Regions from separate parts of the Mesorhizobium sp. ORM8.1 genome, predicted to be linked through region 2. Evidence: riboswitches for the same ligand, from Rfam matches in the RefSeq annotation. Region 2 holds a riboswitch; each other region holds the start of a gene.

Evidence for each region. A riboswitch is a leader RNA that binds a small molecule or an ion and turns the genes downstream of it on or off. The one in region 2 is predicted to bind thiamine pyrophosphate.
Region 1: linked by a shared signal. The riboswitch ahead of thiB (thiamine ABC transporter substrate binding subunit) and the one ahead of thiC (phosphomethylpyrimidine synthase ThiC) in region 2 are both predicted to bind thiamine pyrophosphate.
Region 3: linked by a shared signal. The riboswitch ahead of ACVDG8_RS04555 (YkoF family thiamine/hydroxymethylpyrimidine-binding protein) and the one ahead of thiC (phosphomethylpyrimidine synthase ThiC) in region 2 are both predicted to bind thiamine pyrophosphate.

Annotation. Positions count from the first base shown of each region.
Region 1 is NZ_CM132600.1:4,427,965-4,430,158, reverse strand. Features, by position in the region: gene thiB (thiamine ABC transporter substrate binding subunit) at 218-1,222, opposite strand; TPP riboswitch at 1,266-1,371, opposite strand; gene ACVDG8_RS22270 (thiamine diphosphokinase) at 1,509-2,153, shown strand; gene ACVDG8_RS22265 (ABC-F family ATP-binding cassette domain-containing protein) at 2,155-2,194, shown strand, end outside.
Region 2 is NZ_CM132600.1:2,912,963-2,915,156, reverse strand. Features, by position in the region: gene thiC (phosphomethylpyrimidine synthase ThiC) at 1-1,327, opposite strand, end outside; TPP riboswitch at 1,433-1,549, opposite strand; partial or broken gene ACVDG8_RS14820 (beta-ketoacyl-ACP synthase III) at 1,649-2,194, opposite strand, start outside.
Region 3 is NZ_CM132600.1:874,087-876,280, forward strand. Features, by position in the region: partial or broken gene ACVDG8_RS04550 (ABC transporter permease) at 1-436, opposite strand, end outside; partial or broken gene ACVDG8_RS04555 (YkoF family thiamine/hydroxymethylpyrimidine-binding protein) at 675-1,282, opposite strand; TPP riboswitch at 1,273-1,385, opposite strand; gene ACVDG8_RS04560 (hypothetical protein) at 1,599-1,949, shown strand; gene ACVDG8_RS04565 (DUF2934 domain-containing protein) at 2,061-2,194, opposite strand, start outside.

The DNA of each region.
Region 1 (2,194 bases), 1.5 Mb from region 2:
GAATTTACCGAGCGCCGCGTTCCGTCGCGCCCCCTCTGTCCTGCCGGACATCTCCCCCACGAGGGGGAGATCAGCTGTCGCACCGGCTTTCGCCAATCTCCAACGTTGCAATAAGAGGCAGGGCGCCAAAACAGCCAATCTCCCCCTTGTGGGGAGATGTCCGGCAGGACAGAGGGGGGCGCCGTAGAGCGATCATCTTCCGATCATACAGGCAAAGCTACTTGCTCATCACCGCCAGCCACTCATCCACCCAGGCCTTGCGGTTGGCCGCCACCTCCTCCGGGCTGAACAGCAAGGTCTTGGTCGGCTTCACCAGTTTGTCGAAGGCCGGGTTGAGCGGCTTGTCGGTCTTGCCGGCCGGGAACATCCAGTTGGTTTCCGGAATGACGTCCTGGAACTTCGGCCCGGTCATGAAGGCGATGAATTTTTGCGCCAGCGGGTTTTTCGCGCCGGTCGTGGTGATGCCGGCAACTTCGATCTGCAGATACTCGCCTTCCTCGAACGAAGCCGCCTGGTAGCGCTCGGTGTTCTCGGCCACCATGTGGTAAGCCGGCGAGGTCGTGTAGGAGAGCACCATCGGCGCCTCGCCCTTGGTGAACAGGCCGTAGGCTTCGCTCCAGCCCGGCGTCACCGTCAGCACTTTCGTCTTGAGCTTGGCCCAGGCCTCCGGCGCCTTGTCGCCATAGACCGACTTGACCCAGAGCAGCAGGCCCAGCCCCGGCGTCGAGGTGCGCGGATCCTGGATGACGATCTTGTCGGTGCCGGCGCCTTCCACCAGGTCCTTCAGGCTTTTCGGCGGCGTTTTCAGCTTCTGCGTGTCATAGACGACCGCGAAGTACCCGTAGTCGAAGGGCACGAAAACATCGTCGCTCCAGCCGCCCGGAACGTTGCTTGCGGCCACCGCGCCATGCGGCGCGAACAGCCCGCTCGCCTTGGCGTCGGCGGTCAGGTTGGTGTCGAGGCCAAGCACGACATCGGCCTTGGTGCCGGCGCCTTCCAGCTTGACGCGGTTGAGCAGCGCCACGCCGTCGGCAACCGAGACGAATTCGAGATCGCAGCCGCATTCGGCCTCGAATTCCTTCTTCACGGCCGGACCGGGGCCCCAGTCGGCGGTGAAGCTCTCATAGGTATAGACGGTGAGCTTGTCTTTCGCCGCGGCAGGGCACGCCATAAGCGAGACAAGGCCGGTTGCCAGAATAAGATGTGACAGTAGCGAGCGCATCGGCGCCTCCTTCGTTCGAGTGACAAGGAATTGAGGCGTCGGACGGTCCGAAACGTCTAATCCCTCCGCCGGTACAAACCGGATCAGGTTCAGCGGGTTGGCTTTCTGGCCTCTCAGCCGGATCAAGTCCGGCACCCCGTTAGAGCGTTTCGACAGATAGGCCCGGCCGAAGCGGCGCGCAAGCGGAAGTTTGCCGGGCATCTAATGTTCGGATGGCGGCCCTGGAGATGACGTATGGAGCCGCCCGGCTTCCGTTTCACCCGGCGGGCTGGTAAGGGCCACGGCCATGGGCACATTCACCATCCTGCTTGGCGGCGAGCTTATCCGCACACCTCGGCTTGAACGCCAGATCGAAGGCTCGCGCGTCATCGCCGCCGATGCCGGCATCGGCCATGCCCGCATGCTGGGCATCGTGCCGGAATTGTGGGTCGGCGATTTCGATTCGGTGCCGGCCAACCTGCCGGAAAACCTGGCCGCCGTGCCGAAGAGCGTGTTCCCGGCCGAGAAAGACAAGACGGATGGCGAGCTGGCCATCGCCGAAGCGCTGGATCGCGGCGCGACCAGTCTCATTCTCGCCGGCGCCTTCGGCGGCAAGCGGGCCGACCACGCTTTCCTGCATCTGGCGCTTGCCGTGCGCCTGGCTGAGGCGGGCATCACGGTCCTTTTGACCAGCGGCGCCCAGGAAGGCGTTCCCATCCTGCCCGGCAAGGCCGGTTTCGACTACGTCGACGGTACGCTGTTTTCAGTGCTTGGCTTCTCCGACCTGTCCGGCCTGACGGTTACCGGCGCCAAATGGCCGCTCGATCATGTCGAGGTGGCGTTCGGCTCCTCGCTTACTATATCAAACGAGGTCAGAGGCCGGCTCGGCATCGCGCTGGAGCGCGGCAGGGCGCTGCTTCTGGCCCACCCTCATCCCCTCCCAGAAAGCTGATATGGCGCCGCCACTCCTCAATCTCGACGGCATAAAACTGA
Region 2 (2,194 bases):
CGATGTCGGTCGTCAGCGGTCCCAGCGTATAGAACGGCGCCTCGCCGCAGACGGCGAGCTGCTTGTCCATGTTCTGCTTGATCTTGTGCATCGGCACGTGGCCGGGCCCCTCGATCATCACCTGGCAATCCTTCGCCCAGGCGATCTGCGTCAGCTCGCCGAGCGTTTCCAGTTCGGCGAATTGCGCCGCGTCGTTGGCGTCGGCGATCGAGCCGGGACGAAGACCGTCGCCAAGCGAGAAGGACACGTCATAGGCGCGGCAGATGTCGCAGATTTCCGCGAAATGCTCGTAGAGGAAGCTCTCGCGGTGATGGTGCAGGCACCATTTGGCCATGATCGATCCACCGCGCGAGACGATGCCCGTGACCCGGTCGACGGTCAGCGGGATGTAGTGCAGCCGCACGCCGGCGTGGATGGTGAAATAGTCGACGCCCTGCTCGGCCTGCTCGATCAGTGTGTCGCGGTAGACCTCCCAGGTCAGGTCCTCGGCAATGCCGTTGACCTTTTCGAGCGCCTGGTAGAGCGGCACCGTGCCGATCGGCACCGGCGCATTGCGCACGATCCATTCGCGGATGTTGTGGATGTTGCGGCCGGTCGACAGGTCCATCACCGTGTCGGCGCCCCAGCGGATCGCCCAGACCATTTTTTCGACCTCTTCGGCCATCGAGGAGGTGACCGCCGAATTGCCGATATTGGCGTTGATCTTCACCAGGAAATTTCGGCCGATGATCATCGGCTCGCTCTCGGGATGGTTGATGTTGGCGGGAATGATCGCGCGCCCGCGCGCCACCTCATCGCGCACGAATTCGGGCGTGACGAAGTCGGGGATCGCCGCGCCGAAGGCTTCGCCGTCGCGCTCGAGCTTGCCGCGCAGCATCTCGCGGCCGAGGTTCTCGCGGATGGCGACGAACTCCATTTCAGGCGTGATAATGCCGGCGCGCGCATAGGCGAGCTGTGTCACCGCCTTGCCGGCCTTGGCCCTGAGCGGCCGGTTACGGGCCGGAAACTCCGGCGTCAGGCGTTCGCCCGTGACAAATCCATTGTCTTCGGGCCGGATATGGCGGCCGTCATAGGCTTCGACATCGCTGCGCGACATGATCCATTCGTAGCGAAGCCGGGCAAGGCCGGTTTCGATGCTGGTTTCGACCGTCGGGTCGGTATAGGGGCCTGACGGATCGTAGACGGTAACGGGCGGCTCGCCGGCAGTCGGATGGACGGAGATTTCGCGCATCGGCACCTTGATCTGCGGGTGGATGGTACCGGATTTGTGGATTTTGCGTGAGGCAGGCAGCGGTCCCGTCGAGACGGCGGGGGTGAGGGCATTCATCTTGAGGCTCCTTTGCTCGTTGCATTGGAGACCCAGTTCTGTGCCGGAAGGATGAAAAGACGCTTTGGTCGACCTGCTCGAAACAGGACTTCGGGCGTAAACTCCCGCAAAGCGCTTGCACCGTCCCTACGCCAGTATGAACTGGATCAGGTTCAACGGGTCACTGCGCCGCAAAAGCCAGCAGTATCTCAGCCCCTTGCCGGGACTCCCCTGGTGAATGCCTCAGGTTGAACGGGCCGGCGCTAACTTGTCAAGCGCCTTCGGCCAGTCATCCAACGCATGTGGCCAGTCTTGCTGTTAGCCGGGCCGAGCGTCGCTCGGCTAAATCCCGACCACGAGGGCGCCGCCGCTGAGACCCGCACCCGCAGCCGCCAGAAGAACCTTCTCACCCGGCTGAAACGGCTGCGTGCGATGGGAGAGCGACAGCGAGAGCGGGATCGTCGCGGCGGAAGAGTTGCCGTATTCGACGATGGTCTTGACGATCGCTTCATCGGGGATGCCGAGGTTCCTGCCGACCGCATCGAAAATGCGCGCATTGGCCTGATGCGGCACAAACCGGTCGATGTCCTGCGGAGGCATTTGGGCTGCAGCGAGCGCACCTCTCGCGCAGTCAGTCATCATCTCCACGGCCTTGGCGAACACCTCGCGGCCGTCGGTGATCGTCATCCGGGTCTGCGCGAGGTCGAGGTCGCCATGGAACGGGGTATTGCTTCCGCCGGCGGGAATCTGGATCAGCCCATAGCGTGAGCCGTCCGAGATCGACCGAGGCACCGAGAATGCCTCGATCGGCATCCCCGCACGGACCGATCACCACGGCGCCGGCGGCATCGGCGAACAGCACGGCGCTGGCGCGCTCGGCCGGATTGA
Region 3 (2,194 bases), 2.0 Mb from region 2:
CATCGGAAAGAAGGTGACCAAAGCCACCAGCATGATTTTTGGCAACAGCCCGAAGCCGAACCACAGCACCACCAGCGGCGCGATCGCCACCAGCGGCAAAGTCTGGCTGGCGATGAGCAAGGGAAACAGCGCGCGGCGCAGGCGCGGCAGGAAATCCACCAGCGCCGAAAAGGTGAAAGCCGCGGCGAGCGAGCAGGCAAAGCCGGCCAGCGTGGCGCGGATGGTGGGGAGTGTTTTCGGCCAGCGCCGCGCGGTTCTCCCAGGCCTGCGCCAAGACGCGGGATGGTGCCGGCAGCACGGTGGGCGCGATGCCGCCGAGGCGGGCGTAGAGCTCCCAGGCGAGGAGCAGGACGGCGAATGCGACGGCGGCGGGGAAGGCTTTGGCGAAGGCCGAGGTGAAGGCTGATCTCCCCCTTGTGGGGGAGATGGCCGGCAGGCCAGAGGGGGGCGCGAAGGAACGCCAACGTCCGATGTTTGCATTGCAGGATTAGGCGAACGCCGCGCGTGTAACCAGTTGATAGGTCGGCGGGACAGCGCCCCCTCTGCCTTGCCAGGCATCTCCCCCACAAGGGGGAGATTGGCCGTCACCGCGTGCTTCGCCAATCTCGGACGATTCCTCTTGCGGCGCGGAATCACACATAACAGCCACCACGCTCTCCTCGACGAACGCGCGCTCAAACCGCGCTTGGGCTGTTCGCCGAAATCGTGATGTCGAGGGTCACATGCCCAGCGCCCGGCCCGAAGCGGCAGAAGGCTTCATTAAGCGTCGCAAACACCGCGCCGGCATCGCCGCGCAGCTTGGTGCAGAAATTCTTGGAGCGATCGAAGACGCCGGAGTTCTTCAGAAAATCGATGCAGCCATAGATCTCGTCCATGTGGTCGCCGGTGCCCATCACATAGAGCGAGAATTGCGCCGCTGTCGGTTGGCCGGTCGAGGGGTTTGCGCGACGGCGCGCAGGGCTGCGGCCTTGCGTTCGTCAAGCGGGATCACCGGGCCCCCGATCTCCTCGGAGCGGCAGATCGGATCGTCGGGCTCACCGGGGCAGCCGCGCGAGACGGCCGCCGAAAGCACGCAGTGCTTGCCGCTTCTGGCCGCCGCCACGAACAGGTCGCGCATGGCCGGGAACAGCACCTCGGGCGGTCCGACCAGAAGCGTCGAGATATCATCGGTCTCGATGCGCAGCTTGTCGCGGTAGGGACCGAGCGCGCCCAACGCGCCGAGGATGACGCCGACGAAATCGTCGGTCATCGGATAAAGGGAAATCTGTGCACCGGAAAACATCGCCCGCCTCGCTCCGCTGGTATTATCCAGATCAGCTTTAGGGTCCGGAAGCTTGCCGCCGCCATCTCAGCCCCGACCATACGGAGCACCCCTGTGGATGCGGAATTTAAGCACTGTTTGCGACGATGGGGAAGCGGTTTTTGCGATCGTCGGTTGGGTCAGGCAGACCATCTCCCCTTAAGGGGAGATGGCCCGTTATAAGATTCTTGCGAATTTCCTATAACGGGCAAATTACCGCTAAATCGTTCAAATTGTACGAATCCCGCTTGACTGCTCTTCGTACATAAAGTACGATTTCTTCTTTGAGGGAATCTCCTTGAGCACCGCCAACCATGCCGCTTTCGCCGACCTCTCCCGCCCTTTGCTGTCGCCTTTGCCGTTGGACGAACGGGAGCGTCTCGCCGGCGCCTGGCGCATGGCGAGCCAGGACATCGCCGACGACATCCGCTTCATCCGGCAATATCTTAAGGTGATTGCCGAGAGGAATGTGCGCCTGTCGACCGGAACGCTGGTGCATGGCAGCGCCTATGTCGCAGCATGCGCGGCATGGCTGCCGGAAACCGAGGCGCGGTATCTGAGAAACCTCAGGCTGATCAGCGAGTGCGAGAGCGCGATGATCGCCGCCGGGGTAAGGTTTGCGAAGTCGAGCGATGCGTGGGATGCGTGAGACCGTAGCCGCTCCGGAGGCCGACCGGGCGCATCGCCACAGCCCTCGGACATAACCTCCCAAGGCGGTCAAACGCACCCTTGCGTGAGCTGTTGAAAATGGACCGGGCCGTCAGGCCTTCTTCTTGGCGGGAGCCTTTGCCTTGGCGGGTTTTTCCGCCTTGGCGGCTTTCGGCTTGCCAGCTTTTGCCGCCGCCTTTTTGGCTTTCGGCTTCTCGCCGTCGACCTCGGCTGTCGCCTGGTCCC